One region of the Colwellia sp. MB02u-14 genome, then DNA from elsewhere that is predicted to be linked to it. Evidence: predicted binding sites of a transcription regulator. Region 1 holds the regulator's gene; each other region holds the start of a gene.

What was found. Region 1 encodes sigma-54, which starts transcription at its own class of promoters, with help from an activator protein. Its sites were predicted from a motif close to GTTGGCACGNNNNTNGNNT; they were not measured.
Region 2: the regulator sigma-54 is predicted to act here: its motif matches at 5,585-5,603, upstream of glnA (glutamate--ammonia ligase).
Region 3: the regulator sigma-54 is predicted to act here: its motif matches at 5,327-5,345, upstream of H4J52_RS18000 (FlgO family outer membrane protein).
Region 4: the regulator sigma-54 is predicted to act here: its motif matches at 2,850-2,868, upstream of H4J52_RS02150 (FimV/HubP family polar landmark protein).

The regions. Positions count from the first base shown of each region.
Region 1 covers NZ_JACGUX010000079.1:439,417-447,249, reverse strand. Annotated here, with positions in the region: gene mgtE (magnesium transporter) at 1-739, opposite strand, end outside; gene H4J52_RS12375 (HPr family phosphocarrier protein) at 857-1,132, opposite strand; gene rapZ (RNase adapter RapZ) at 1,146-2,000, opposite strand; gene ptsN (PTS IIA-like nitrogen regulatory protein PtsN) at 2,031-2,486, opposite strand; gene hpf (ribosome hibernation promoting factor) at 2,532-2,819, opposite strand; gene H4J52_RS12355 (RNA polymerase factor sigma-54) at 2,843-4,351, opposite strand; gene lptB (LPS export ABC transporter ATP-binding protein) at 4,425-5,156, opposite strand; gene lptA (lipopolysaccharide transport periplasmic protein LptA) at 5,153-5,695, opposite strand; gene lptC (LPS export ABC transporter periplasmic protein LptC) at 5,676-6,242, opposite strand; gene kdsC (3-deoxy-manno-octulosonate-8-phosphatase KdsC) at 6,244-6,789, opposite strand; gene H4J52_RS12330 (KpsF/GutQ family sugar-phosphate isomerase) at 6,791-7,756, opposite strand; gene H4J52_RS12325 (calcium/sodium antiporter) at 7,808-7,833, opposite strand, start outside.
Region 2 covers NZ_JACGUX010000066.1:4,033-11,865, forward strand. Annotated here, with positions in the region: gene epmA (elongation factor P--(R)-beta-lysine ligase) at 1-436, shown strand, start outside; gene H4J52_RS07215 (MerC domain-containing protein) at 517-900, shown strand; gene glnG (nitrogen regulation protein NR(I)) at 920-2,326, opposite strand; gene glnL (nitrogen regulation protein NR(II)) at 2,316-3,410, opposite strand; gene H4J52_RS07230 (DUF4124 domain-containing protein) at 3,486-4,007, opposite strand; gene glnA (glutamate--ammonia ligase) at 4,121-5,527, opposite strand; gene typA (translational GTPase TypA) at 5,870-7,684, shown strand.
Region 3 covers NZ_JACGUX010000087.1:361,147-368,979, forward strand. Annotated here, with positions in the region: gene H4J52_RS17985 (FecR family protein) at 1-1,076, shown strand, start outside; gene H4J52_RS17990 (TonB-dependent siderophore receptor) at 1,196-4,045, shown strand; gene H4J52_RS17995 (LPP20 family lipoprotein) at 4,061-4,528, opposite strand; gene H4J52_RS18000 (FlgO family outer membrane protein) at 4,573-5,241, opposite strand; gene H4J52_RS18005 (flagella assembly protein FlgT) at 5,436-6,599, shown strand; gene arsJ (organoarsenical effux MFS transporter ArsJ) at 6,611-7,833, opposite strand, start outside.
Region 4 covers NZ_JACGUX010000006.1:158,621-166,453, reverse strand. Annotated here, with positions in the region: gene H4J52_RS02150 (FimV/HubP family polar landmark protein) at 1-2,739, opposite strand, end outside; gene H4J52_RS02145 (aspartate-semialdehyde dehydrogenase) at 3,029-4,048, opposite strand; gene H4J52_RS02140 (4-phosphoerythronate dehydrogenase) at 4,089-5,222, opposite strand; gene fabB (beta-ketoacyl-ACP synthase I) at 5,326-6,537, opposite strand; gene mnmC (FAD-dependent 5-carboxymethylaminomethyl-2-thiouridine(34) oxidoreductase MnmC) at 6,714-7,833, shown strand, end outside.

The DNA.
Region 1 (7,833 bases):
GTCCAAGTAACCGGCCTTTATCATCAATGACAGGGGCAGAAAACCAATCAAATTTTTCAAAAATCTGTGCAACGTCACTATCAGATAAATGGGCTTGAATGGCTTCAATATCTTTATCAATTAACGTTGAAATTATAATTTCAGGTTTAGCGGTAATTATCGCGGCTAAAGAAACGGCGCCAATAAAATGATTGTTATCATCAACCACATAAAACGAATCGGTAGCTTCTGGTAAGTCACCGCGTAATCGCAGATAACGTAATACCACGTCAACCGTCACATCAGGGCGGATTGTTATGGTATCGGTATTCATGATACCGCCTGCGGTATCTTCCTCGAATGATAAAGCCGCTTCTACACGACCTCGGTCTTGCGAGTCCATAGCACTTAATACTTCTTGATAAACACTATCAGGTAAAGTACGTAAAACTTCAGCTAAATCATCGACATCCATCCCTTCAGCAACTTCTGCTAATTTTTCAGGGCGAATGGTTTTTAAAATACCTTTACGAACTTCTTCGTTGAGTTCTTCAAGGACTTCACCGTGGTTGTCTACGTCAATGAGTTGCCATAAAACGGCACGACTTTTAGGGTGAGATGACTCTAATATTAAAGCAATATCATAAGCTGGCATGTTCTGTAGTAATTTTCGAACATGCACAAACATGCCGCTACCAAGTGCTTTATTGACTTGTTGCAGGCGTTGGTGGTTTTGTTGTTGCTCTGAAATTTCCGGCATAAAATTTTCCTGTGCCGCAGTAATACGAAAATTATATTTTTCATCTTAGTTAGGATGTGTTGGCTAAGATGTTGTAATGAATGATAACTTAACTTTATTTTTTATTCAGTATTTTTATTATTCATCTTCATCAAACTTATCAGAAAATAACTGACAAACATCAAAGAGGGCTTGCTGGGCATCTTCTCCTTGGGTGATTATTTCAACAGTTTTTCCATACCCCCCCGCCAGTAACATTAAGCCCATAATACTATTGGCATCAGCTTCTTTACCGTCTAAGCAAACCGTTACATTAGCATTAAGCTTTTGACTTAACTGGGCGAGTTTAGTGGCAGCACGCGCATGTAAACCCAACTTATTGCTAATGGTTAATAATTTATTAAATTTTGGCATGCGATAACTATTCTTAGGTACTTTGTATTTTAATATCGCGATGATGAGATTGAACATCTTCACGCTCTTTACGTAGATTGTTCGCTAATATTTCTGCAATATAAACCGAACGGTGTTTTCCGCCAGTACAACCAATAGCGATAGTAATATAGCTACGGTTATTCCTTTCTAAGTGGGGCAACCACGTCATCATAAAACTGTTAATTTGCCAGATAAATTTAGTGACTATCGGCTGGCTCGCAAGGAAGTCTTGAACAGGTTGGTCTAAGCCAGTAAAACCTTTTAAGTCTTTTTCCCAAAAAGGGTTAGGAAGAAAGCGGGCATCAAATACATAGTCTGCATCTTGAGGTACACCATGCTTAAAGCCAAAAGATTCAAATACCACAACCATTGAGGCAGACGTTTTACCCAAAATTCGCTCGCGCACTAAGTCAGATAATTGATGAGGTGATAACTGGCTGGTATTTATATACAATCCCGCACGTGTAGAAATAGGTTCAAGCAGTTTTTTCTCTAAAGAAATCGCTTGGTCGAGTGGAATATTTTGTTTTATTAACGGATGTAAACGACGCGTTTCACTAAAACGGCGAATAAGATCAGAATCATCGGCGTCTAAATAAAGTATATCGAGCTTTACTGTTTTAGGTAGATAATCTAATATTTCTGAGACATCATTAGGGTCATTGGGCAAATTACGGACATCTAAACTAACGGCTACTTTATCATAGTCATTGATGACGGTATGGGCTAACGCAGGCAACAAGTTAACAGGAATATTATCTACGCAGTAGTAGCCTAAATCTTCGAGCACACGCAATGCAACACTTTTACCTGACCCTGAACGACCACTGACTATCATGAGTTTCATTTGAATTTTCCTGACTTTTTATTGTATTTATTAACGTGCAGCTTGCTTTATTAAATTAAAAAGCTCTTGCGAATTTTGACACTTTCTTACTTGTTTTGCGATTTGTTTGGTACTAAATACTTGTGCAATACTTTGTAGCGTTTCTAAATGTTGTTGGCAGTTCTCTTCGGGCACAAACAGCGCAATAATAATATCTACCCCGCGATTATCTATAGAGTCAAATTCCACCGCTTGTTCACTGGTCAGTAAAACGGCAATGACTTGTGAGGTATTTGACAAACGCCCATGAGGGATAGCTATACCGTTACCGATGCCGGTAGAACCCACTTTTTCACGCGCCATTAAACTTTCAAATAGCTGATGTGTATCAAGGTTCTCAATTTTTTTTGCCGCAGTGGCGCTAATTATTTCAAGGAGTTTTTTTTTGCTAGTCCCCTTAACGGCACAGAGTGTGCAGTCAAGGGTTAGGATATCTTGCAACTTCATTACACTACTTACATTCTTTGATTAGAGAAAAGATAAAAAACAGCATTAATGCTGATTCGTTTTGCCTTTGTACTTTAATATTTGCCGATCAAGTTTATCAACAAGACTGTCAATAGAGGCGTACATATCTGGATTTTCAGCTTTAGCATGTAAATCAGTGCCACTAAGATGAATCGTCGCTTCTGCAATTTGGTTTGATTTCTCAACGGTGAGAACAACATGAACATTATTGATATGGTCAAAATGTCGGGTCAACTTTGCCATTTTTATATTGACATTTTCTCGTAAAGCTTCGGTAATTTCAACATGGTGACCAGAAAGATTAATTTGCATAAGCTTAATTCCTCATCTTTTCGTTAAAGTAAACTTTTTCGTTGGTTAGAAGGGGGAATAGAAAGTGACTCGCGATATTTTGCAATAGTACGCCGAGCAACATTTATTCCTTGAGTGGCTAATAAGTCAGCCATTTTACTATCACTTAATGGCTTTGCGGGTATTTCAGCCGCGACAAATTTTTTGATTAATGCACGAATAGCGGTTGATGAACATTCGCCACCACTTTCTGTCCCTACATGACTTGAAAAGAAAAATTTCAGTTCAAAAATTCCTCGTGGCGTATGCATATACTTTTGTGTTGTTACCCGAGAAATGGTTGATTCATGCATATCGACAGCTTCGGCAATATCATTTAGAACCATAGGACGCATGGCTTCATTACCATGTTCGAAAAAACCAATTTGTCGTTGAACAATACAGTTTGACACTTTCAATAAGGTATCGTTACGACTTTCTAAACTTTTAATAAACCATTTAGCTTCTTGTAAATTTGAGCGAATAAACTGTGTGTCTGCCGTTGACTTCATCGAACGAGACATCGAAGCATATTGCTGATTGACAGACAGCTTTGGTGCTGTATCAGGATTTAGTTCAACAACCCAACGCCCATTTTTCTTTTCAACAGAAACATCAGGAATAACGTATTGATCATCACTTTTGATAACACTGTCGCCAGGTCTAGGATCAAGTGATTGAATCAGGCGGACGACTTCGCGAAGTTGCTCTTCTTTTAGTCGAGTTTTACGCATTAACGTACGATAATCTCGGCTACCCAGCAGATTAATATGGTCACGTAACACCAACTTACTTTCTGCTAACCACGGCGTTGCGGGGTCAAATTGGTTAAGTTGAATAATTAAACATTCTGAAATAGAACGTGCAGCAACGCCAACAGGGTCAAAGAGGTTAATACGTTTTAGTACCACCTCTATTTCATCAAGTTCAACACCTTCAATGGCAACACTGTCTAGAATGTCTTCACTGGAAACGGTCAAATAGCCAGCATCGTCAACGGCATCTATGATTGCGGTAGCTATAGCACGGTCGGTTTCGGTGAAAGGGCTTAATTCCATTTGCCAGCGTAAGTGGTCTTGAATAGAATCTTGAGTTTCGCCTTGGTAAGTATAATCTTCTGAAGCGGGTCCCGAATTAGAACTCGCTGCACCTGCGGTGTAGTTGTCATCCCAGGTCGTATCCATGTTTAATTCTTCAGGGATATCATTTTTATCCATTGCTTCAGTGGTGGTGATCTCATCGATGGTGGGTGTAGAGTCTTCGCTGCCATCAGAAACGGCTTTCTCTTTAATATCACCTGCACCAGCTGTGTGAGCTTCTTCAAGATTGTCAGTACTTTTATCTTCAGCATTGTTTGACGATTCATCCATTTCTAGTAATGGATTATTTTCTAAGGCCTCTTGAATTTCTTGCTGAAGCTCTAACGTTGACAATTGCAGCAATTTGATTGCTTGCTGCAATTGAGGCGTCATGGTTAATTGTTGTCCTATGCGGAGTTGTAGAGTAGGGCGCATTTAGGTCATTAACTTCCTATTATTTTTAATTGAATATTGTCGATATACGAAAATATTATTAACTTATTAGCTACTATAGCGTGAATTGTTCACCAAGGTATACATCTCTTACATGTTGATTTGCAAGAATTTGATCTGCATTACCTTCTGCAATAAGTTCACCATGACTAACAATATAAGCATGTTCACACACATCAAGGGTTTCTCTTACATTATGGTCGGTGATCAAAACACCAATACCACGTTCTTTTAAGTGTAGAATAATTTTTTTGATATCACCTACTGAAATTGGGTCAACACCCGCAAAAGGTTCATCTAATAAAATAAATTTGGGCTCTGCGGCTAAAGCTCGAGCAATCTCTACTCGGCGACGTTCACCACCTGATAAGCTCATGCCTAAATTATCTTTAATATGACCTATGTTAAATTCTTCAACTAAATGTTCTAGCTTTTCTTCACGTTCTGCATTAGATAATTCTTTTCGTGTTTGCAAAATGGCCATAATATTATCGTAAACACTCAGTTTTCGAAAGATAGAGGCTTCTTGTGGCAAGTACCCTATCCCTTTTCTTGCGCGTTCATGCATAGGTGCTAACGTGAGGTTTTCATCATTGAGAATAATATCGCCACTATCACTTTCAACCAAACCAACAATCATATAGAAAGAGGTGGTTTTTCCTGCGCCATTAGGGCCGAGTAAACCCACTATTTGTCCTGCTGAGACTTGCATACTGACATTCTTAACAACTTTTCTGCCTTTATAAGCCTTAGCAAGACCTTTCGCCATTAGCGTGCTCGTACTCATAAGTTACCTTTTTCCAGAGTATTAGTGTCATTTTTTTTCGCTTGTACTTTTTCTTTAGGCTGAAAAATTGTCTTCGTTCGTTCATTAGTTTTACTCTCAGCATTTACATACTGAGTATCAATATTGTAAGTGATTTTACTACCACTGACTTCACTGTCTTCTTGTTGTAATAATGCATTTCCTGAAATGATCACTAAATTGTTTCCAGGCTCGTATCGTATTTCATCTGCTTGCAAATTAAGCAGAGTACCATCGGTTAACGTTTGTTCAAATGTTGCTGGTTTCCCTTTCGCAATATAGGTTTTTTCTTCGCTACCTGATTGCGTTAGCACTTGAACCAAGTCGGCACGAATAATTAATGAACCTTGGGTGATAACTACGTTGTCGATATAGCTGAAAATTTTATTTTTAAGATCTGCTGCTTGTCTTGATGCATCAATTTCAATTTTTTGTGATATATCAAATTTTTCAGCGAAAGCTGATGAAAGCAAGGCGCCTGATAATATTAAGCACAGTAGGCTATTTTTTAACAATTTCATAAATGGATTTCACATGTTTAGTTAGTGTCATTTGGTTGGTGTTTAAGTCGACAATTAAACCCTTACCATCGATGGTAAATCCTTTACCAATAATTTTAATTTCTTGTTCTGAACTTATGATGTTAGTTTTTAAATCAAGTTCAAAGTATTTTCCTTGAACTTCTTGTAATAAGCTATTTTGATCGGTTGCTACCAAGCGCACATGCTTTTCTAACTTCACTCGGTTGTTGTTATATAATATGCCTTCATTGGCAGATACCTTCCATGTGGGCGCATTATTTTTTGGATGAAGGGTGTATTGAGGAAACTCAAAATTGGTAATGTTTAACTCAGGATAATGTTCCATACGCTGTGCATCAACAACATAAGCTAAACTTCCTTCATTCTTGTAGACATTACTGTGTAAATTTTCAGCAATAAAGTCAGGCGTGAGTGTTTTGTCAATCGCTTGTAACTGTGGTATTGAGGCATTTCTCCATTCAATAATCCCATAAATAGCGCCCGCCAAAATAAAAAATACTAACGTTAAACTATACAGTCGATTCATATCATATACTCGCGCCACTAGCATTTTCTAAAGTATTTTGGCTAAGCATGATTAAGTCGCAAATTTCTCTAACAGCGCCAAAACCGCCACGATTAAAGGTTGTGTAATTCGCTATTGATAAAATGCTTGGATGAGCATCTTGTACGGAAATACCAAAGCCGACATAGTCGATACACTCATAATCAGGCATATCATCACCAATATAGGCAATTTCATCGAGCGCTAAATTTAATTGCTGGACCATCTTTTTCAAAGCGGGTAATTTGTTTTCCTCACCTTGTACTATGTATTTAACATTCAAGGCGGACATACGTGTCGCAACAATATTTGACGTTCGACCCGTGATCACAGCAACATCGACACCGCTAGCGCCTAATGCTTTTACGCCATAACCATCTTTAGTATGAAAAGCTTTTAATTCTTCACCATGGTTACCTAAATAAATACGACCATCAGAAAAAACACCATCGATATCACAAATCAGCAGCTTGATTTTTTTCATCGCATTAAATGCAGGGTCAGTAATTTCGCCATAGTATGTGTGCATATTAGATAAGACCTGATTTAAGTAAATCGTGCATATTCATTGCGCCAATTGGCATGTTATTGCTATCAACAATGATTAAGCCATTAATTTTTTTGTCTTCCATAATCTTCAAACCTTCAGCAGCAAGCATGTCTTGATGAGCAACCGTCGGATTTTTTGTCATCACAGACTCAATCGTGTCTTGATGAATATCAAGACGTTCATCAAGGATGCGGCGTAAATCGCCATCGGTGAATAACCCTTGTAAGCAACCTGTTTTGTCAATAACTGCAGTCATCCCTAAACCTTTTAATGACATTTCCACTAAGGCGTCTTTAATTTTGGCTTGAGCATTTACTGTAGGTAAACGTTCACCACTGTGCATAATGTCACCTAATCGCAGTAATAGGCGTTTTCCTAGGCTACCACCAGGGTGAGAAAGTGCAAAGTCATCGGCGGTAAAGCCACGAGCATTTAACAGGGCGACAGCGAGAGCATCACCCATCACTAAGGTTGCTGTAGTGCTTGATGTCGGCGCTAAGCCAAGTGGACAGGCTTCTTGTGAAACGGCGACACATAAATGAATATCGCCAAGTTTTGCTAGAGTTGATGCAGGGTTGCCCGTCATCGAAATAAGTTTAGCGCCAATGCGTTTTATCACCGGCACTATGGCTAAAACTTCACCAGTTTCACCAGAGTAAGAAATAGTCAGTACGACATCATCGCCAGTGATCATGCCTAAGTCACCGTGACTTGCTTCGCCAGGGTGTACAAAAAATGAAGGCGTGCCGGTGCTAGCTAAGGTCGCAGCAATCTTTCCACCGATATGGCCTGACTTCCCCATACCAACAATGATCACTCTACCTTTACAGTTGAACATTAACTGACAAGCTTCTTCAAACTTTTGATCAACGTACTGGGTTAACTCTGCAATAGCCTGTTGTTCTATATGAATAACGTCTAACGCCAGTTGTTTAAAATTGTTCATTATTAGCCCATTTCTATTTTATATTAATCATTATTTATAGCGCGTTTTTTGTTATATTTGGCTAAAAAGTAAGATTT
Region 2 (7,833 bases), on a different contig from region 1:
GTTATATGATTCGAATGATTGCGACTTATTATTGCAATTTATTTTCTCAGAAATAATTGAAGTAAATATTGGCAAGATTAGCCCGTGTTTTGTCTACAACTTCCCAATAGCGCAAGCTTCATTAGCTAAGCAATGCACTGAAGATATGCGTGTCGCACAGCGATTTGAATGTTACTTTAAAGGTATTGAGTTAGCGAATGGCTTTAATGAATTAACTGATGCGGATACTCAAGTTGAAAGGTTTGAACAGGACAATCAAAAACGTAAACGCTTAGGGCTAACCATTAAAGAGATAGATAAAAACTTTGTTGATGCACTGCAATATGGTTTACCTCAATGTGCAGGTGTAGCGCTGGGTATTGATCGTCTGATGATGATAGCCCTAGATAAAAGCGCTATTGATCAAATTATTTCATTTCCAATCGATCACGCTTAAAAATTTTTGTGATACTATATCAATTGTGATACTATCCGCTTTTAAATCTACTCACTATTTGAATCCAAGGGAAGTATACAGTGCTTGATCGAATTGGAATAACCGCAACTTCGCTTTGTGCTCTTCATTGTATTCTATTGCCCATTTTACTACCTGCACTCCCTTTATTAGGATTAAGCTTTTTAGCTGATCATGCATGGGAACATATTTTTTTAATGATGACAGCTATACTAGGTACTGTAGCGTTATTTTCGGGCTTTAAAAAGTACCATAGAAAAATTTATCCTTTCTACTTGTTATTCTTAGGCGTTGGTATTTATTGGATAAAACATGACTTTTCTGAAGATATTCAACCTTATTTTATTGTGTTGGGTGCTAGTCTTATTGTTGCAGCTCATTTAATTAATTTGAAATTATGTAACAGTTGCAAACGTTGTATAAATGAAGCATGTGAAAGCACCTAACGGTACTTTCACCTATCTTTTACATATTAAGTTCTTTTAATTTCCTTGTTAACGTGTTTCTCCCCCATCCTAACTTTTTAGCAGCTTCTTGCTTCCTTCCTTGAGTAAAATGGAGTGCTCGCTCCAACAATATTCTCTCAAATTCTGGTAACGCACACTCTATAATATTACTGTTACCCTTTACTAATTCTTCGTCAACCCATTTTTGTAAAGCAACCGGCCAAGATGAAACCTCGCTGGCGTTGTTAGATAGTGCTTTTTTTTCTGTGAGCTCGCTAGGAAGGTCATCTAATAAAATTTCTTTACCACTCGCCATGACTGTCAAATAACGACAAATATTCTCAAGTTGCCGAACATTTCCAGGCCACGGGCATTGCTGTAAATAGTTAAGGGTTGATTTTTGTAATGTCTTTTGTTCGACTTCTAATTCTTTTGCGGCTAAGTGTAGAAAATGATTAATCAGCTGTTCAATATCTTCTTTTCGTTCACGCAAACTAGGTAATTGTATTCTTATAACATTTAAACGGTGAAACAAATCTTCGCGGAAATCTCCGTTACTCACTTGAACTTCCAGGTTTTGGTGCGTTGCTGCAATTATTCTTACATCAACTTGAATCGGTGAGTGACCACCGACCCGATAAAATTGGCCATCAGCTAAAACACGTAATAAGCGGGTTTGGATATCTAATGGCATATCGCCTATTTCATCTAAAAATAATGTGCCTTTATGTGCTTGTTCAAAACGACCTTGACGCACCGCATTTGCGCCAGTAAATGCGCCTTTTTCATGACCAAATAATTCAGATTCGATTAAGTCTTTTGGTATTGCAGCCATATTTAAAGGAATAAATGGAGCATCTGAACGCGGACTGTGAATATGAAGAGCATGAGCAACTAATTCTTTCCCTGTGCCTGACTCGCCATTAATTAGTACGCTTATACTCGAACGTGATAATCGTCCAATGGCTCGAAATACCTCTTGCATAGCGGGTGCTGCCCCAATTATGCCCACTGGATCAGGTACGGCTATCGAGTGCTTACGTTTAGCTGTTTGCTCTCGAGCATATGTTAACGCTCGTCTTGTAAGTGAAATGGCTTCGTCGGTATCGAATGGTTTTGGTAGATATTCAAAAGCTCCCCCTTGATACGCATTTACAGCACTGTCTAGATCTGAATGAGCAGTCATTATTATTACTGGGAGATTAGGGAATTGTTCACTAATACGACTTAGTAGCGTCATACCGTCGATATTAGGCATTCTTATATCAGAAATAATAACTTCAGGTTGCTGATGTTCAAGTGCAACAAGTAAATCTTCTGGTTTTTCAAAAGAAGCGACTGAAATACTTGCTCCGGATAAAGCTTTTTCTAATACCCAGCGAATAGAGCTGTCATCGTCTACTATCCAAACTTGCTCAACATTCATTATAATTCTCTTCTTGTAAAGGTAGTAAAATTAGGAACTCGGTATGACCAGGTCGGCTATAACAGGAAAGCTTTCCCTTATGTTGCTGCACTAATGTTTGTGAAATAGATAAACCTAATCCGGTACCATTATCTCGTGCAGAAACCATAGGGTAAAACAAAGTGTCTTGAATTTTTTTTGGAATTCCGGGACCATTATCAATAATACTAATTTGAACACATAGTTTTATGCGACGGCCATTGATGGTTTTATTACTTGCGGCTCTTGTTTTTAATGTTATGTTGCAATGTTCATCAATAATTTGAACGGCGTTATTAACAATATTTAAAACAGCCTGCTGTAATTTATCTTGGTCAAAACTTATCTCAGGAATTGAAGGGTCGTAATCCCGAATAATTTTAATATTTCTAGGGTTATTAAAATTAATTAACTTATAAACTTTTTCCAAAACAATATGAATATTTTGCTCTGCCATCTGAGGTAATTGATTGGGTCCTAAGAGCTTATCCACTAAATTAGTTAAGCGGTCAGCTTGTTCAATAATTATCTCAGTATATTCTTGTTGTTCTTTCGTCAGTTCTTTACTTAATAATTGAGCTGCACCGCGAAGACCACCCAGTGGATTCTTAATTTCATGAGCAAGTCCTCGTATCAAATCTCTAGAAGACTCCCACTGCTGGTGCTGAAAGGCTTCTATGCTCATTTTTTTTTGTTGGTCAATTTGTTTGAATTCTAAAATGATATGAGGCTGTTTGCTAAATTCAACAGAGGAAGCTGTAATTTCTACGGTAATACGGCTGTGATCAAAAAATTCAATAGTGACATCACTATCACTAAATTCTTGTCCAGAAGTGAGAAGCTGTTCTAAACGCTCTTTTTTAATGGGGGTATTATAGAAGACCGTGGTAATTGGTAAGTTGTATAGCTTGTTGAAACTCTTAATTAAGAGGGCTTCAGCTGCAGGATTAGCATATTGGATCGCCAACTTACTGTCCAGCACAACGAGTGCCGTTACCATCTGGTTTGGCAGTTTTTGTTGATAATGAAGTTTTAATTGTTGATCTTTAGTGCTGATACTGGACATACAAACCTTTTGCACTCATTTAGTGCGAAAAATATCAATGTAATTATATTTGGTGCAAGTTGCACTAAATACTAATCAATTAGCGTTATTTACTGATGCTCTATGCATATAAAACGTTATAGATTTAGATAATGCAATTACCTTGCCTTTTTCATTAAGTAATTGCATTTTTATGATATGTTCACCACGGTCGATATTTCGCAGTACAAACATAGAGTGGGACTGGGGAGGGCCATAAGGACTGTCGTCCAAATATAATTGAATATTTAAGCCTTGTTTAAATATAGGTTTAATACTTCCCGCTATATATACTGAGCCAGTGTTGTCCCTAATAGTTGCCTTTTGTTTAGGTTGCTCTATTTCAACTTGATAGTCATTTTTTATAACTTTTGGCGTTAAATCAAGCATTGAGGTATCAACAGAAGAGCCTATATTAGGTTCGCTAATTTCAACTTCTTCAGCGCCAGGTATAGGGCTATCAGAAAAAACTAAAACACCATCATCACTTCTCCAAACATAAATTTTTGTTGACGCTGCAAAGACATGACTACTGAGTAATGTGATGATTAAGATTAATAGCAACAATGAATAGCGCAAAAAGTTAGCTCAATTTAAAAATGTCTCTCTTAAACTTATATAAATAATGGCCCTTTTGCCACAAAAAAGCTCACCGAAGTGAGCTTTTTTATTATTTAATCACTTAATGTAGGTTACACACTGTAATACAATTCAAACTCTAATGGATGAGTTGTCATGTTTACACGTTGTGATTCACCACGTTTAATCGCAATGTAGGCATCAATCATGTCTTTATCCATAACACCACCCGCCGTTAAGAACTCATAATCGGCTTCTAAACTTTGTAATGCATCTTCAAGCGATGTTGCTACTTGTGGGATAGCTGCTGCCTCTTCTGCAGGTAAGTCGTATAAATCTTTATCCATCGCATCACCAGGATGAATTTTGTTTTTAATACCATCAAGGCCAGCCATTAGTAATGCAGTGAAAGCTAAATAAGGGTTTGCTGCTGGATCAGGGAAGCGAGCTTCAATACGCATTGCTTTTGGTGATGGAACAATTGGAATACGAATCGATGCAGAACGGTTACGTGCTGAATATGCAAGCATTACTGGCGCTTCAAAATGTGGCACTAAACGTTTGTAAGAGTTAGTTGCTGGGTTAGTAAAAGCATTCAATGCTTTAGCATGCTTGATAATGCCGCCAATATAATAAAGTGCCATCTCAGATAAACCACCGTATTTATCGCCTGCGAATAAGTTTACACCATCTTTCGCGAGAGATTGATGAACGTGCATACCTGAACCGTTATCACCTACTAAAGGCTTTGGCATAAAAGTCGCTGTTTTACCATAAGCATGTGCAACGTTATGTACTACATATTTATAAATTTGAACTTCATCAGCTTTTTTTACTAACGTATTGAAACGACATGCAATTTCGTTTTGACCAGCCGTTGCTACTTCATGGTGATGTGCTTCGACAACTAAGCCCATTTCTTCCATAACTAAACACATGGCTGAACGTATATCTTGTGAGGAATCTACTGGGGATGTTGGAAAGTAACCACCTTTAACGCCTGGACGGTGACCCATATTGCCTTCTTCGTATTCAGTACCTGAATTCCAAGCCGCTTCTTTATCATCAATTTTATAAAAAGAACCACTCATATCAGTACTAAAACGCACATCATCAAATAAGAAGAACTCTGGCTCAGGTCCAATTAATACCGTATCAGCAATACCTGTACTACGTAAATACTCTTCAGCGCGTTTAGCGACTGAACGAGGGTCACGGCTGTAACCTTGCATTGTGCTTGGCTCTAATATGTCACAACGAATATTTAATGTTACTGCATCTGTAAAAGGGTCTAGAATTGCTGACTCAGCGTCAGGCATCATCACCATGTCAGATTCATTAATACCCTTCCAACCTTCAATAGATGAACCATCAAACATTTTGCCGTCTTCGAAGAAATCTTCATTTACTTGGTGGTGAGGAATTGAAACGTGTTGCTCTTTACCTTTTGAATCAGTAAAACGTAGGTCAACAAATTTAACGTCGTTGTCTTTGATTAAATCTAATACGGCTTGTGACATGTAAAGTCTCCAGTGTCTTTAAAATAAAATACGTTTGCACATTGCATGATTGGCATAAAGCGAAATTCATGCCAACAGAAAAAGTCATTGTATATAAGGTGTTAAGCTATCTAACTATAACGCCATGCACCATTAGCGTGCATCCATTGCTTCAAGGTGGTGCGTTTGCTGGCTTTTGGTGCTTAAGAGTATAACAGGGCGTAACAATTAGTGTATGGAGATTTTAATAAGCATTGAAATATTTGTTGCTGTCTTTGTTGAATTCATTACTGTATAATTCGCGCCCAATTATAGCCCTATATTCTTTTGATGAAAAAGTCTTGCAAGAAGTGAGTAAAACCCGTGTTAGATAAATTACGTAATGTTGCCATCATAGCCCACGTTGATCATGGTAAAACAACTTTGGTTGATAAATTATTAGAACAATCAGGTACCCTTGATGCCCGCGGCGGTCTTGAAGAGCGTACGATGGATTCGAATGATATCGAAAAAGAACGTGGTATCACAATCTTAGCTAAAAATACGGCTATTAACTGGAACGGTTACCGTGTAAACATCGTAGATACTCCTGGCCATGCTGATTTTGGTGGTGAAGTTGAGCGTGTTATGTCAATGGTAGATTCGGTGTTACTTATTGTTGATGCACAAGAAGGCCCTATGCCACAAACGCGTTTCGTAACGAAAAAAGCGTTTGCTCAAGGTTTAAAGCCAATTCTTGTTATCAATAAAGTTGATAAGCCTGGCTCTCGCCCTGATTGGGTTATGGACCAAGTTTTTGAATTGTTTGACAACCTTGGCGCTACTGATGAACAGCTTGACTTTAAAGTTGTTTACGCTTCAGCAATAAATGGTTGGGCTTCGCTCGAAGAGGGCGTAACCGGCACTGACATGACTCCTTTATTTGATACTATTCTTAAAGAAGTGCCACAGCCAGAAGCGGATCCAGATGGTCCATTTCAAATGCAAATCTCTCAACTTGATTACAGTTCTTACTTAGGCGTAATCGGTGTTGGTCGTATTACTCGTGGTTCTGTTAAACCAAACCAACAAGTGACAATTAAATTAGCAACTGGCAAGGTTCATAACGCTAAAGTTGGTAAAGTATTTGGTTACTTAGGTTTAGAGCGTCTTGATATTGCTGAAGGTTTTGCTGGCGATATTATTGCCATTACGGGTCTAGGCGAGTTAAAAATATCAGATACAGTTTGTTGCCCTACAGAAGTTGAAGGCTTACCAGCGTTATCTGTTGATGAACCTACTATCAATATGACTTTCCAAGTAAACACTTCACCATTTTGTGGTAAAGAAGGTAAGTTTGTTACTTCACGTAACATCAAAGACCGTTTAGACAAAGAATTAATTCACAACGTTGCTTTACGTGTTGAGCAACTTCCTGATGCTGATAAATTTAAAGTTTCAGGTCGTGGTGAGCTTCACTTAGGCATTTTAATTGAAAACATGCGTCGTGAAGGCTTTGAGTTAGCGGTATCACGCCCTGAAGTTATTATTCGTGAAATTGACGGCCAAATACAAGAACCTTACGAAAACGTAACCATTGATGTTGAAGAACAACATCAAGGACCTATTATGGAAAGAATGGGTGTTCGTAAAGCTGAATTAACAGATATGGCACCTGATGGAACGGGTCGTATTCGTATGGACTTCATCATGCCAAGTCGTGGTTTGATCGGTTTCCAAACTGAATTTATGACATTAACGTCAGGTTCTGGCTTAATCTATCATACATTTTTTGAATACGGACCTCATAAGGGTGGCGATATTGGCCAGCGTAAAAATGGTGTAATGATCGGTAATGCAACGGGTAAAGCATTAACGAATGCAATATTCAACTTGCAATCACGTGGTCGTATGTTGATCGGACACGGAGTTGATATTTATGAAGGTCAAGTTATTGGTATTCATAGTCGTGACAATGATTTAACCGTAAACGCTCTTAAAGGTAAGCAGTTAACTAACGTTCGTTCATCAGGTACTGATGAAGCACAAACGTTAACACCACCTATCGTTATGTCACTTGAGCAAGCACTTGAATTTATTGATAACGATGAGCTAGTAGAAGTAACACCATTAAGCATTCGTATTCGTAAAAAGCTTTTAAAAGAGAATGAACGTAAGCGTGATACTCGTCCTAAATAAACCTCTTATGTAGACGGTTGATAAAAACCAGCTTCGGCTGGTTTTTTTGTCAGTAAATTTTAGTAAGCTTAAACGTCATATGCTGTAAGAGATGTCTTAAGCTTACATAGGAAATAGCATAAGTAACTGCAGGTGAAGTTTGTTTTTGT
Region 3 (7,833 bases), on a different contig from region 1:
AATGTAATAGTGAAATAGAAGTGCAAGCAAAATATTGGTTATGGCGCGTTGAACAAGGTTTATCGCAGCAGGAGCGACAAGCCTTTGTTGCTTGGGTAAACCAAGATAACAAGCATCATTTAGCATTGCACAAATATTCGCCTTCAATAAAGACCTCTAAATTATTTGCTGAGTTCAATGGCTTATTCCCGTTAGAAAAAAAACATTCAAACAATACTCAAAAACTATTTAAACACTTATCATTAGCTGCCAGCGTTATTTTTTTTAGTATGCTGACCAGTGAAATATTTTTAAATAAAAGTTTATTCTCATTTTTTCAACAAACTTCATCCGCAATTGTTTACCAACAGTTTTCTACTAAAACAGGTGAGCAAGCCAGTTTTAGCTTACCCGATGGTTCACTTGTTCACCTCAATACCAACAGTTTACTCACCCTAAGTTTCAGTGATAATCATCGCCAATTAAACTTGGTAAAAGGTGAGGCTTTATTTGACGTAGCAAAAGATCAATCCCGTCCATTTAGTGTCACTTCTGGTCAACAATCATTTACCGCTTTAGGCACCATTTTTAACGTACAGAAAAATGATAATAATCATCTAGAATTAATTGTTACTGAAGGGCGAGTATTAATCGCTGATTCTAATGAGCCACTCATTGAATTAACGCAACAGATAGCAAATACGGTTCAATTTCCTGAGAGAAACAACATTGTCATTGCGGGTGAAAAAACAGTTATAGCCAACAAAATTCAATTACCAAAAAATAAAATTTCGCCGCTAGCACTCTCCCATGAGCTTGCCTGGCAAAAAGGCATGCTTATTTTTGATGGTGAAACACTCGCAACGGCCCTTGATGAAATTAGCCGCTACACAGACATAAGGTTTACGATTCAAGATCAAGAGCTTGCCAAAATAAAAGTTGCGGGTTACTTTAAGGCTGGTGATGTTGAGACCTTGTTAGATTCCATTAGTTATAACTTCGATTTAACATATACAAAGACTAATAATAACAACGTATTGATCACTAAAGCGATTCATTCAGCAACCTTAGGGCCAACAACCTCAAGTACGCTATAGATTAGTGCGATGAACAAACATTATAAATAACAGGTGATCTTTTTGTATTCCATGATAACAATCAGAGCACTTGTTCAGATATTACTACCCTCTTCATTTAAAGAAAGAAAAAAAAGCGAATGAGCTATCCTTTAGCAAAAAAATTCAACACTTTCTCTTTATTAATCTTCATTACCTCCTCATTGACTTTTAGCTTAGTGAGTCGAGCTGACATATCAACGATTACGTCAAAAATTATTTACTTTAGTGTTGACGCGCAACCTGTTGACCAAGCATTAATTAAACTTGCTCAGCAAGCTGATCAGAGCATTTTATTTTCCTATGATTTAACTAATGCTTTAAACAGTAAAGCGATAGATGGATATTACTCAGTTTCTTTAGCTTTAAGAAAGCTGTTAAAAAACACTCACCTTATCGCTCAAATAAATGCTAAAGGCCAATGGTCTATTAAGCAAAAGGTTAAGGTTGAGGGTTATAAAGATACTAAGCCAATAATTAAAGCTAAAAAGAAGATAAAGTCTATTGAAAGAATAGCGATTGTGGGTAGCCATATCAATGGTAGAACAGTAAAAGACTTGCCTGTTCCTGTTGATATTATTTCTGGTGATACTTTACGCAATAGTGGCCACACAAACCTTGGCCAAATGTTGCAAGCGCTTGTGCCTTCTTTCAACTTTTCTCGGTCAGCAATAAGTGACGGTAGTGATGTATTACAGCCAGCAACTTTACGGGGATTAGGACCGGACCAAACACTTATTTTATTAAATGGTAAACGTCGTCATCAAGCGAGCTTAATTCATATAAACAGCTCTGTTGGTCGAGGCACTGCTGGAACAGATATGAATGCTATTGCAGTAAGAGCGATCAAACGAATTGAAATTTTACGAGACGGTGCCGCTGCTCAATATGGCTCTGATGCAATAGCGGGGGTGATTAACATTGTACTCAATGATAGTAGCGACCAATCAACCTTAGAAACATCTGTTGGTGCATATAAGCAAGGCGATGGTGAAGACTTTACATTATCCTATACGCAGGGTTTAGCGTTGAGTCATGATGGTTTTGTCAATGCTACCTTAAGTTTAGTTGAGCACCAAAGTACTAATCGGTCTGGATTACATGGTGCCTGCCAGTTTGACCAGTGTGTTCAAGTAGAAAATGGTCATTGGCAAACCAGTGATCCTCGGGAATTATCCGCTAGCAGGGAAACATTTCGAATAGGTGATCCCTCTTACCAGCAACTTTCTTTTGCGGCAAATAGTGAGTTAGAGCTAAATAAAGGACAACTTTATGGTTTCTTAACCTATTCACACCGAGAAAATGAATCGGCTGCTTTTTTTCGTCATAATGCAAATACTCACGAAAACCCAATCTTAGGCGATAGCAGTGCTGCTATCCCACAAGGTTATTTACCTAAAATAAATTCAGATATAGAAGATATTTCATATAGCCTCGGCTATAAAGTTTCTTTTGATAATGACGCTACTATTGATATTTCATATACCTATGGGAAAAATCAAATAGACTACACCACGAGTGATTCACTGAATGCCTCTTATGCTAACTATCTATTATATACCAGTGATTTAACAACAGATGAGCTTCGTACACAACTTCCTTGTTCTGCCTTTGCCTACGGTTTGTCATTATCACTAGAGACCGTTAATTTATTATTTAAAAAAGATTATGAAAATTATTCTCTGGTATTAGGCGCTGAGTTTCGCCAAGACAAATACGAAATAATACCCGGAGAAGCATACAGTTTTGAGGATTATGATACAAAAAACCATCAGCCGTTGTTTGAGCATGATGCGGCGGGGGGTATTCAAGGCTTTCCCGGTGTTTCACCTGAACTTGGCGTTAATGAAAGCCGGAATGTTGTTTCACTTTTTGCTGAATCTGTTACGCAAATCAATGATTTTTTACAACTTAGCGCGGCTGTCCGCTATGATGATTATGATGTCTTTGGTAACAGTAGTAACTCTAAAATTGCGGCTCATTGGCAGGTAAACGACAACATTATTTTACGTGGTGCTTATAGCACTGGTTTTCGTGCACCTTCGATGCAACAAATGTACTTTAATAACATTAGCACACAGTTTATTGTTGACGAAAGTGGTTCACTGTTAAGTGAGGAAGTGGAAACATTTAGAAATGATAGCACCTTAACAACTCGCCTTGGTGTCCCTACACTTAAAGAAGAAGAGTCTGACAACCTCAGTATAGGTTTGATTTACAGCCCTACTGATAATATTGATTTAAGTGTTGATTTTTATCAAATAAATATTGACGACCGTATCGTTATTAGCAGTAAATTAGGCATGGGAATATCTCATTTACTTGATCAAGCTTTTATCGAAGAAGGTGTCACCAAAGGGCAATTCTTCTTGAATGGGGCGGGTACAAAAACTCAAGGTACTGATATTGTCGCCTCTTGGCAGACTCAAGCTTTAGCAGGGAATATTAATTTCACTCTGGCTGCAAACTTTACAAATACAGAGGTAACAAAATTATTTACACCTAGCCACAGTACGTTACACACAATTGCGGTTGAAAAGATTTTTTCAGAGCAAGATATTTCTATTATTGAAGAATGGCAACCTCGCAGTAAAGTAAGCTTAAACACTCGTTATAAAAACCTATATTGGACAGTAAATTTATTACTCAACCATTATGGTAAATACACGATAACAGATGGAGGTAAACAAACGTATAGTGAAGAACTTTTGACTGACGTTTCGATTAATTATCAAGTGTCAAAAAAGCTTTCTGTTACTTTAGGCAGTCATAATTTATTCAATGTCATGCCTGATGTAAATAGCATAGGAAACTCTCGAGGTGGCACAATTGAAAATGAACAGGGCGATATAATTGTTGAAAGTACGGGGGTTTTTAAATATTCGCGCCGCTCTGCTCCTTTCGGTTTCAACGGCGCCTATTATTATATGAATTTACACTATGCTTTTTAGGCTGTGCTTTGCCTCTTAATAATAAGTCACGTCTTTAATTTCACGCTTGGGTGCAGAAGCGACATATATATTGTAAACATCTTCAAAATCTAAACTTAGCTCTGTGGTGTAACTGTCGCCTACCGGGTAGCTTTTTATCACTTTAGCTGCGCGAATAATGCCATAAACTGATGCCGACACCTCGTGCTTTCCTAGTAATAATTGTGACATGGTCATTTCACCATTTATTTTTTGTCCGTAGACTTGTTCAGCAAGTTCCGCATAAGCGGCAAGTTTTGACGCATTAATAGCCATCAGCATCCGCTGTGTCTCATGTTCTGAATTTTGCAAACTGATCGGTGCTTGTCCAATAGCCCGTAAGACAGGGAAGGTTTCAGGCTTCACACTTTGCCACTGTACATGTTTATCATACACACTAGAACAGCTCGCGAGTAAAAAACCGACCCCCATAAAAAACAATAAATTAAGAATTATTTTTTTCATCATAAATACCAAACGTTAGCCCTAAATTTATTTAAACAAATTAATTAATTAACAATTTCAATTGACCGTTCATCTTCAGCCAACATAACGCTGTTTCGAATGATTAATCCGTCTTTTATGCGCACACTTTCATCTTGATTAATTTGTTCGCCGATGACCCAACTTGGAATAAATGATTGCGCGGTTGCAACAACGACACGTGATTGCATACCAATCATACGGGCGTTAATCATCACACCATTTTCTTGTTCCATCATGGTACCCGTCACTACGTAGTCAATAATCTGGCGTTCGGGTAATTCTTTCCAGTCACGACTAAACACATAATCACCTTGGGGAGTTACACGAATATGTCCTGTGGTTTTAAAATCAATAACCACTAAACCATGACGTTGTAATTCATGAACAAAGTTTTCTGATATTTGGTTACCTAGCCAATTGGTTGACTCAAGATCTGCTAACTCAACAAAAGAAGCAACCGCAATAGGTGTTTTAGGATTAACAAAAGAGCTACTTTCAAGCATCTGATAAGTAAGACCTTTAACAACATCAGCTATTGCATGTCGAGGTAAATTAAAGCTGTCAATTTCACCTCGTACTTCTTGCTTTGATTTATAAAAGTCATCCTCTTCATTCATCATATTCATTGATGAACATGACATCAACGTTGGAATAAATAATGGAATAAATAATGGAATAAGCCACTTTTTCATTGAGCTCCCCTTAATCGCCATTAAGCGAATAATAAGTCTAATAGTAATATCGATAATCGACATTAAAGAGTATATGGCAAATATAAAGCACAAATCGCGCCAATGTATGTAACTATTACTGTATAAAATAAGTGGGCATAGAAACTGCATATTCACCTATTAATAATAAACCCATTTTTACTGACGGACATCTTATGCGCTTATTTATATTAGCTCTTCTTTTATTTTTCATGACTAATTCAGCTATTGCTCAATGGTATGAAGCACAAGGCAAGTCAGTAATAATGCAGGGAAACAGTGAACGAGCAAAAACATTAGCCATGGAGAATGCGTTAAAAAAAGCGCTGTTGGTTGCTGGTGCTTCTGTTTCAAGTGTTCAAAAAACGGTTAACGGATTATTGACACAAAATGAAATTAATATTCGCGCAAGTGGTACGGTTAACTCCTTTGAACTTGTCGATGAAACCTATGAAGGAAATTTAGTCACTGTGACCATTCGCGCTGATATATTTCCACAGAGCAAGCAGTGTTTTTCTTCAGATTACCGTAAATCATTATTAATCACACGCAGTAACTTAATGCATAGAGAACAGGCAAGCATTGGCAAAATTTATCCTATTGATAGTAAGTTGATGGAAAAACTTGCGTATAAAATTAATAATCAAGGCATTTACCTAGATACAAAATTATTGTTAAAAGAAAAAGCGCAATTTTCACGCTTAAACAATAGCTTGCAAATTGAAGCCATAAAAAACTTAACCATGTCGTTAGCGAATATTAGTGACACTCAATATGTGATGTATTCTGAAATTAATGATATTAGCTTTGAACAAGCAACCACTAACGGCTGGCAATTTTGGCAAGAAGATTTTTTTAACCGACAGTTTAGTGTCAGCCTATATATTTACAACGGTAGTAATGGCGAATCTGTTTTCAATAAAAAATACCGCAGCTCCGCCCCATGGGAATTCGGCAAACGTCAACAAGTTGATGTTCACAGTGAAGTTTTTTGGCAAAGCCAGTATGGTATGTCTATCGAAAAAGTATTATCTGATATGATCATCGACATAGACGAAAATATGATGTGCCAGCCTACTCGTGGCAAGATAGTACAAGTTTCAGGTAATTCATTAACAATTAATTTAGGTAAACGACATGGCGTAAAAATTGGTGATGAATTTTCTTTATTACACTTAAATAATATTATTACCGATGCAGGGAAAACCTATGCCGGTTTTAATGTTAGCCCTTATAACGTTAAAGTAACGCAAGTATCTCAGCAAAGTGCGCAAGCTGTGACCACTGATGAGCAATTACTGGGTAATATACAGTTAAATGATTTAGCGGTGCGTTACTAATGTTATTAGCGCTATGAATGTGTAAGAGAAATTCTTTTAATAAGTAGCGCTGAAAGTACTGCAAATAATGCAGAAATGATTAAACACGTTATTAGGTCTGTAAATTGGTAGATAACACCTGACATTACGGTACCTAATAACCGGCCAAGCGCATTAGCCATATAATAAAACCCAACATCCATTGAAACACCGTCTTCTTTTGCCATAGCAATTATTACATAACTATGTAGCGCTGAATTCACGGCAAAAACCACACCAAAAACAAATAAGCCAACGATGATAATAATTTCAGCGTTAATATTGAGCGTTGGAGCATAGAACATCAACAGTGCTAATAATAAAGTAACACCTGATAAAATTCCTCCCCAGCAGAAGAGTAAATAGCCATTAATATGATGTTGGTTATTTTTAATAAAGACCTTAGGTGTTAACCCTTGAACAATACCGTAAGCAATAACCCATAGCGCCATAAATATACCCACATCGGTGTGTTGCCAACCTAAATGGCTTACCAAATATATTGGCAGTGCTACAACAAACCAAACATCTCGGGCAGCAAATAAAAATAAGCGCGCTCCGGCTAAATAATTCAGCGAAGCATGATTCGAAAATATCTGCTTAAATTTAACTTTGTCTTTAGCTTTGCCTAAATCACCTTGCAACACAATAAGACTTAAGACAAAAACTATCGCTAAAACGCTTGCCATAATCAACATCGCTCCAGAGAAACCGACCGTGCTTAACAACAATGCCCCAAGAAAAAAACCAATGCCCTTTAAGGCATTTTTTGAACCGGTAAGATAGGCAACCCAGCGGAAGAGTCCATTTTGATATTCATTCTCATTACTTGAAGAAACCAGCGTTTTAATACTGCTTTTAGCACTCATTTTATTAAGATCTTTAGCAATACCTGACAATGCCTGCGCCAGCATTACCCAGACCACGGTTAAATACTGTTCAGGCACCGTAAGCATTAATAAGGCAATTACTTGGGTAAACAACCCAATATTCATGGTTTTATTTAAGCCAATACGTGCGCCTAACCATCCACCGACGAGGTTAGTTACCACCCCAAAGATTTCATAGAATAAAAATAACATCGCGATGGCAAGTGGGGCATAACCTAAATGGTGAAAATGCAATAACACCAGCATACGTAAAGCGCCATCAGTTAAGGTGAAAAACCAATAGTTAGCGGTAATCAATAAATATTGTTTTACCGCACTTGGCAGTG
Region 4 (7,833 bases), on a different contig from region 1:
ATCAGTAAGTATATCATCTCCAATATCTAACTCATTTGTAAGCGAGTTATCGCTGTCTGCAACTTCAGCCAACAGTGCATCTATGTCAAGTTCATCAGACAAGTTTTTGTTTTCGCTCGTGCTGACATCAGCGTCATCAATTGACTTTTCAATATTTTCATTAAGCAACGCACTAAAATCTACGGATAAGAACGGTGCGACATAATCATTTGTAAAGTTTTCAATAAGCGCTTTATTTTCACCTTCCGTTGTATCAATTTCATCTGCTGTTATATCAGCGTCTGCATGCATAGGCGATTCGTTGGAAGGCTGCCCTTCATTGCTCTGTATATCGCCAAGCAAACTGTCAATGTCATCAGATTCAGTTAAGTCTATATTTTCATTAATCTTATCTGCAGCTAAATCATCAAGCGGATCAACAATATCATCGGCCGTAATAGGTTTTGACACCTCTCTAGGGTCGGCCATTGAGTCTAATAACGCATCAATGTCGTCAGGATCTGAAATTTCAAAATTTTCAGGCTTCTCGTTGAGTTCTGCAACGGCACTTTCTTTAACCATTGAGTCCATCAAGGCATCAATATCATCTGGGTCTGTTAGCTCTGTCGGACTGTCATTAACCACTTCAGGTATATGATCAGCAGGTTCAGCTGCTGCTATTGAATCCATCAAGGCATCAATATCATCTGGGTCTGTTAGTTCTGTCGGACCGTCATTAACCACTTCAGGTATAGGATCAGCTGCTGGAGCTGCTGCTATTGAATCCATCAAGGCATCAATATCATCTGGGTCAGTCAGCTCTGTCAGACCGTCATCAACCACTTCAGGTATAGGATCAGCTGCTGGAGCTGCTGCCATTGAATCCATCAAGGCATCAATATCATCTGGGTCGGTCAGCTCTGCAGGACCGTCGTCAACCACTTCTGCGGTAGGTGCTGCTGCCATTGAATCCATCAAGGCATCAATATCATCCGGGTCGGTCAGCTCTGCAGGACCGTCGTCAACCACTTCTGGGGTTGGTACTGTTGGAGCTATAGAGTCCATCAACGCATCGATATCGTCAGGGTCAGTGAGTTCAGCAGGCGCTTCCACTACCGAGTCCATCAACGCATCAATATCGTCAGGGTCAGTGAGTTCAGCAGGCGCTTCCACTACCGAATCCATCAACGCATCGATATCGTCAGGGTCAGTGAGTTCAGCAGGCGCTTCCACTACCGAATCCATCAACGCATCGATATCGTCAGGGTCAGTGAGTTCAGCAGGCGCTTCCACTACCGAGTCCATCAACGCATCGATATCGTCAGGGTCAGTGAGTTCAGCAGGCGCTTCCACTACCGATTCCATCAACGCATCGATATCGTTAGGGTCAGTGAGTTCAGCAGGTGCCTTTTCATCTGTAGCTTCATTTAATAAATCATTAAGTAAATCTTGACCTAATTCGCCTCCTTCTAATACTTCTCCTGCCGCCTCTTCCTTGCTTGTATCTTCTTCATCCTCGTCACCAAGACCTGAAAGTAAAGAGTCTAAATCACTTTGATCTAACTCTCCACCTTCTAGCTCTTCACCATCAAGTGATATATCTTCCAAATCATCTAAATCATCAAGTCCATCTAAGTCATCTAAGTCATCTAAATCTTCATCTAAATGAATAACATCATCAAGTAACTCATCATCTAGGGAGCCTAAGCCATCGTCATCGTCAGAAAATAATGAATCATCCAAATTAAGATCATCTTCATCTAGGTCCATTGACAGTTCATCGTCTAAAGATAACTCATCATCGAGCGATAATTCATCATCAAGGGAGAGTTCACTGTCTAAAGTCCCAAGTGTTTCTTCTTTATTTTCAGGCTTTTCTTGTTCAGCTGCTTTTGACTTTTTAGGCTTAGCAACGTTTTCTACTTCACCACTTTTCTTACGACGTATTAACCAAGCACCAAACATTATGGCACTCAATGCTGGCAAGGTTGACATAAGTATCTTGAACCAAAGTTGTGACGTTATCCCTTCATTTTCAAGTTCAATTTTTTGTTTTTCTAATAATAGTTCTTGCTCTCTCGCTTCTGCCTTTTCTAGTAGTTTTTGTTGAAGCGCTATAACATCATTAAGCTGAAGCTTTATTTCTTTGCCTTTTGCTACTTCATTTTGCATGACATCGAGCTGTTCATTGAAATTACTTAAACGAGAATTAAGATTTTCATTTTCTTTGAGTATCGCTTGCAAGCCATCAATGGAATCTAAAACATCATTTTGAATAGTTTCTAAGCGAACCGTTTGCTTTGTATCTATTTCTTCAAGTTGTGCATTAATTTCTTTTTTTGTTGCGTCTAAATCTTTCTTTTTAATGGCGAGTTCAGCGGGAGGAACAACTTTTTTCTTCACTGTTTTAGCGACTTTCTTTTGCCATGTTTTATCATCAGTCGTTGATTTACTTTTTGCCTGCACGGGATTTATTGCACGCATTTCATCAATAGACGGTAATTTTAAATATTGTCCGTTATTAAGATGATTTAAATTATTTTCTTTAAATGCTTGAGGATTTTTTTGATATAGCGCCTGCATCACTTGATAAACAGATAACGCTGGGTCTGGACGAACTTTTAAAGCAATATTCCATAGGGTATCTTTTGACGTAATAGGTCCATATTGATCATACGGAAACATATCCGTAGCTTTAGGTCCCCTAATACGAATACCGCCTTCTTCAAAGGCGAATAGAGAAACACTAAATGTAGTCATGCTTATAAATATTACCTGCCATAGGCACAGGCGTAATAATCGATGCATCAAGTTTCCTAATTATTTTTATTTATTGCCAATAGTTTGGCACTTTAAGCCTAGAGAAAGTAAAGCAAATTCTATTCCAACCTTACTCTTACGACCTATATGATAGCAAGTAAATACCAAGAGTTTTAGTCATAACGAAACAAAAAAACTCGTCGTTAACTATAACGACGAGTTTTGATTTTTCTTTAATAAATCTTAAGGTTAACGAGCATTTAACCTGAACTAACTCACTTGGGGTAATTTATGAAAGGTAGTCTTTAACCAATAACTCTGCAATTTGTACACTGTTAGTTGCTGCACCTTTACGTACATTGTCAGCAACAACCCACATATTTATACCGCTACTGTGACTAATATCTTCACGAATACGACCAACATAGGTTGCATCTTTTCCGCTTGCATCGCCTATCTGGGTTGGAAAGTCTTCGTCATTACGACAAACAACAAGTCCTTGAGCTTGCTCTAATAAATCTTTAACTTCTTCAGCTGAAATAGGTGTTCCTGTTTCAATATGTAACGATTCACCATGACCAAAGAATACGGGGACGCGAACGGCAGTTGGGTTAACAAGTACATTTTCGTCACCAAGAATTTTTTTAGTTTCCCATACCATTTTCATTTCTTCTTTGGTGTAGCCATTATCCATGAACACATCAATTTGAGGGATAACATTAAAAGCGATTTGACGAGGAAAATGTTTTGTTTCAACAGGCTTTCCGCTTAATAAATCTGCAGTTTGTTTTGCTAGTTCGTCTATTGCTGCTTTACCGCCACCAGAAACTGATTGGTAAGTGGAGACGTTAATACGATTAATACCCACAGCATCATAAATAGGCTTTAACGCCACCATCATTTGAATCGTTGAACAATTAGGGTTAGCGATGATATTACGGTTGCGATAATCAGCTAATGCACTTGGGTTAACTTCAGGGACGATCAGAGGGATATCTGCGTCGTATCTAAACTCTGAGGTATTATCAATAACAATACAACCTGCTTCACCAGCAATAGGTGCAAATTTAGCAGATACTGAACCACCTGCTGAGAAGAAACCAATTTGTGCTTGGCTAAAATCAAAATGGTCAGCGTCGAGTACTTCAATACTCTCCCCATTAAAATCAATAAATTCACCGGCTGAACGTGCACTAGCCAGCGGATATAATTTATTAATTGGAAAATCACGTTCTTCTAATAACTCTATGATGGTTTTACCCACCAAGCCTGTTGCGCCTAAAACGCAGACATCAAATTTTTGTGCCATATCACTCTCTCTTTACTTTGAAAAACAGTGCACTAATGCGCTACTGCTTAAGAAAACCAAGATGATGTGGCACATCACTCTTGGCTTGATTCGACATGGTTACTTTAACCGAAGAAAACTCCCTACGAGCTGGATAAGTTTTTCTGATATGGTCAAAGCCATGACTTAAAACTGTTTGTCTGAAAATTCCATCATCACGGCGTACATCGTAAACCATTTTTACTAGCTGGTTTAGTAGTATTTGCTCGAACGGTTGATTAATTTCAACTTCGGTTATTGACGCTCGTGGTAAAAAATCACTTAACTGCTTATCTACCGGTATTTCAAGCTGCTTACATAATGCCTGATAGAGTATTTCCGTACCACGTGCTTTTCCTTCTAAGCTATAACCAGCAATATGTGCAGAGGAGATTTCAGTATAGGCAATAAGCTCGTGTAATATATTGGGTTCATTTTCCCATACATCTAAAACAAGCTTTACCCCATGCCCCTGCTTTTTTAGCGCCAGTAACGCTTTATTATCGATAACCTCACCACGACAAGCGTTAATTAGAATTTGGTGATCATTGAGTTGCTTTAATCGATTTTCGTTGAGTAGGTGGAAAGTTGGATGGTCGCCATTCTCCACAATAGGCACATGCAATGAAACTACATCACAAGAAAGTACGTCTTCGAGTGATGAATAATGATGCTTGTCTTTACTGTTTTTTTTCTGTTGAGCTTCAAGTATAGGATCGCAAATTAAAGCCTTAATACCTAACGCTGATAACTTTTCGCTTAACCGAGTACCAGTATTACCACCACCAACAATTCCTATGGTTAACGATAACAAGTCAATTAAGTAACGTTCTGCTAAGACAACCAAAGCACTGATCACATATTCAGCAACTGAAATTGCATTACAGCCAGGAGCAGAAGTAAACGTAATGCCTCGTTCACTTAAATAGTTTTGATCAATATGGTCAACACCAATCGTTGCCGTACCGACAAACTGACAAGTTGAATTACTGGCCAATAACGCTTGATTAACTTTAGTTATCGACCGTACTAATAAAACATCAGCACTTTTCGTTTGTTGGGCGGTTAACTCACGACCAACAAATGCGTGTAATTGACCTAAGTCGCCAAAAAACGCTTGGGCAAAGGGCATATTTTCATCGTAAAAAATATTCATGGTTTAGAGGCTTAAGGTAATTATTGAACAGATGAAAGCTATTGTAGCTTAAATGCAAAAAAGCCACTATAAAGTGGCTTTTTAAATAAAAAAATATTAATCGTTATTTGTATTTTTGCATAACTAAAGTCGCGTTAGTGCCACCAAAACCAAAACTGTTAGACATAACCAAGTTAAGGTCTACGTCACGTTTTTCTGTAACAATATCTAAGCCTTGTGCTTTTTCATCTAAATTATCAATATTGATAGACGGCGCAACAAAGCTGTTTTCCATCATTAATAATGAATAAATAGTTTCGTGAACACCTGCAGCGCCAAGTGCATGGCCTGTCATTGCTTTAGTTGCACTGATCGCTGGAGAATCTTTGCCAAACAATTCTTGAATGGCACCAAGCTCTTTAACATCACCAACTGGTGTAGAAGTACCGTGTGTGTTTAAGTAGTCAACTTTACCTTCAACACCTTGCATGGCTTGTTGCATACAACGCACAGCGCCTTCGCCACTTGGAGCTACCATGTCATAACCATCTGAAGTTGCGCCGTAACCGACAATTTCAGCATAAATATGTGCGCCACGTGCCAATGCATGTTCAAGCTCTTCAACAACTACCATACCGCCGCCACCAGAAATAACAAAACCATCACGATCGCTATCGTAAGTGCGTGAAGCTAATTCAGGTGTGTCGTTACGACCCGCAGATAATGCGCCCATTCCATCAAACATCATCGCTAAAGACCAATGAACTTCTTCACCACCGCCAGCAAAAACAATGTCTTGTTTGCCCAGTTGAATAAGTTCCATTGCATGGCCAATACAATGCGCGCTTGTTGCACAAGCTGAACTGATTGAATAGTTAACACCTTTAATTTTAAATGGCGTAGCTAAACAGGCTGAAACGGTACTGCCCATCGTTTTGGGAACAGCATAAGGACCGACACGACGAATACCACGGCTACGTAGTGTGTCAGTAGAAATAACGATATTTTCTGATGAAGCGCCACCTGAGCCAGCAACAATGCCAGTACGAAAATTTGAGACTTGATCGTCTGTTAATTTTGCATCAGTAATGGCTTGTTCCATCGCGATGTAGGCATAACCTGCGGCGTCACCCATAAAACGAAATGCTTTACGATCAATATGATCTTTAGGCTCAATCGTTGGTTTGCCCCAAACATGGCTTTTTAAACCTGCTTCTGCAAAGCTTTCCGACTGACTAATACCTGAACGGCCTGCTTTAAGAGATGATAAAACTTCTTCCGCATTGTTACCGATACTCGATACAATGCCTAATCCGGTGATCACTACACGTTTCATTTGAATAACCATTTAAAAATTGAAAAATCAGGCATATCATACAGAAATTTGCCCATAAACTGGTCTGCTCAGTGTACACGTGTACACTGGTTTTTACAATTTTATGACAGATACTTTTAATTTACGCTAAAATACTATCTTTAGCGCTTGAAAACCAATGGATTTAATAAATACTTGTGATTAAACAACAAAAAAATTTAAATACGCCGCTTGAAAGAAAAGGCTATCAAATTAGACCCGTTATTAAGCAACCCGAAAGTGTTGCTATTATTGGTGGTGGCGTTGCTGCTGCTTGTGTTGCTTATGCGTTGACTCAAAAAAATATCAAAGTAACACTTTATTGTAAAGATAAAGAAATTGCCCAAGGCGCTTCGAGTAATCATGTCGGTGCATTATTTCCACTTATTCATCAACAAGTTGATGATATTAGCTTATTTTACCAACAGGCATTTTGGCATGCACTAAAATGTTATAAAGATTTATACAGCAAAGGGTTTGTTTTTAGTCATGATTGGTGTGGCTTACTTGAAATTTCCTACAAAACAGCTTTAGAAAAAAGACAAGAAATTTTCGAGCAAACCAACCCTTGGTCAAAAGAATTAATTACCAGTATAAATGCAGAGCAAGCATCGCTATTAGCCGGTATTACACTTGAACACGGTGGGTTGTTTATGCCCAGCGCTGGGTGGATAGCACCCGGTGAATTAGTTCAACAGCTATTTAGTGCGGCACAGCAAACTCAGCGGTTGTCGATAAAAAATCAAGTAAACATTACCGCACTTAACCAGCAAGACGACGAGAGTTGGCAGCTAACTACAAACAAAGGCATAATAAATGAAAAAGTTGTTATTTTTTGCGGCGGTGCTGAATCTATTAAACTCAATATTATTGATGAATTACCACTGAGTTCTGTGCGTGGTCAAATAACAAATATGGCAACGAACGAGCAGATTAAAAACCTATCTACCGTTATTTGCCACAAAGGTTATCTAACACCTGCACACCAGCAACAACATTGCATCGGCGCGACATTTGAAAAAGACAGTTTCGATATTGTGGCAACAGATGCTGGCGATCAATATAATTTAACCATGTTAGAAAAGTGCCTGCCTAAATTAATATCATGGCGCGAACAAGACGTTACCTCGAGTAAAGCTCGTTTACGCTGTATGACACCAGATCACTTACCGGTTGTGGGCGCTATGCCTGATATAGCCCAGCATAAAAGCAGCTACGCCCATTTAGCAAAAGATAAAAACTGGCGTTATCAAGAACCTGCACCTGTGATTAAAAATC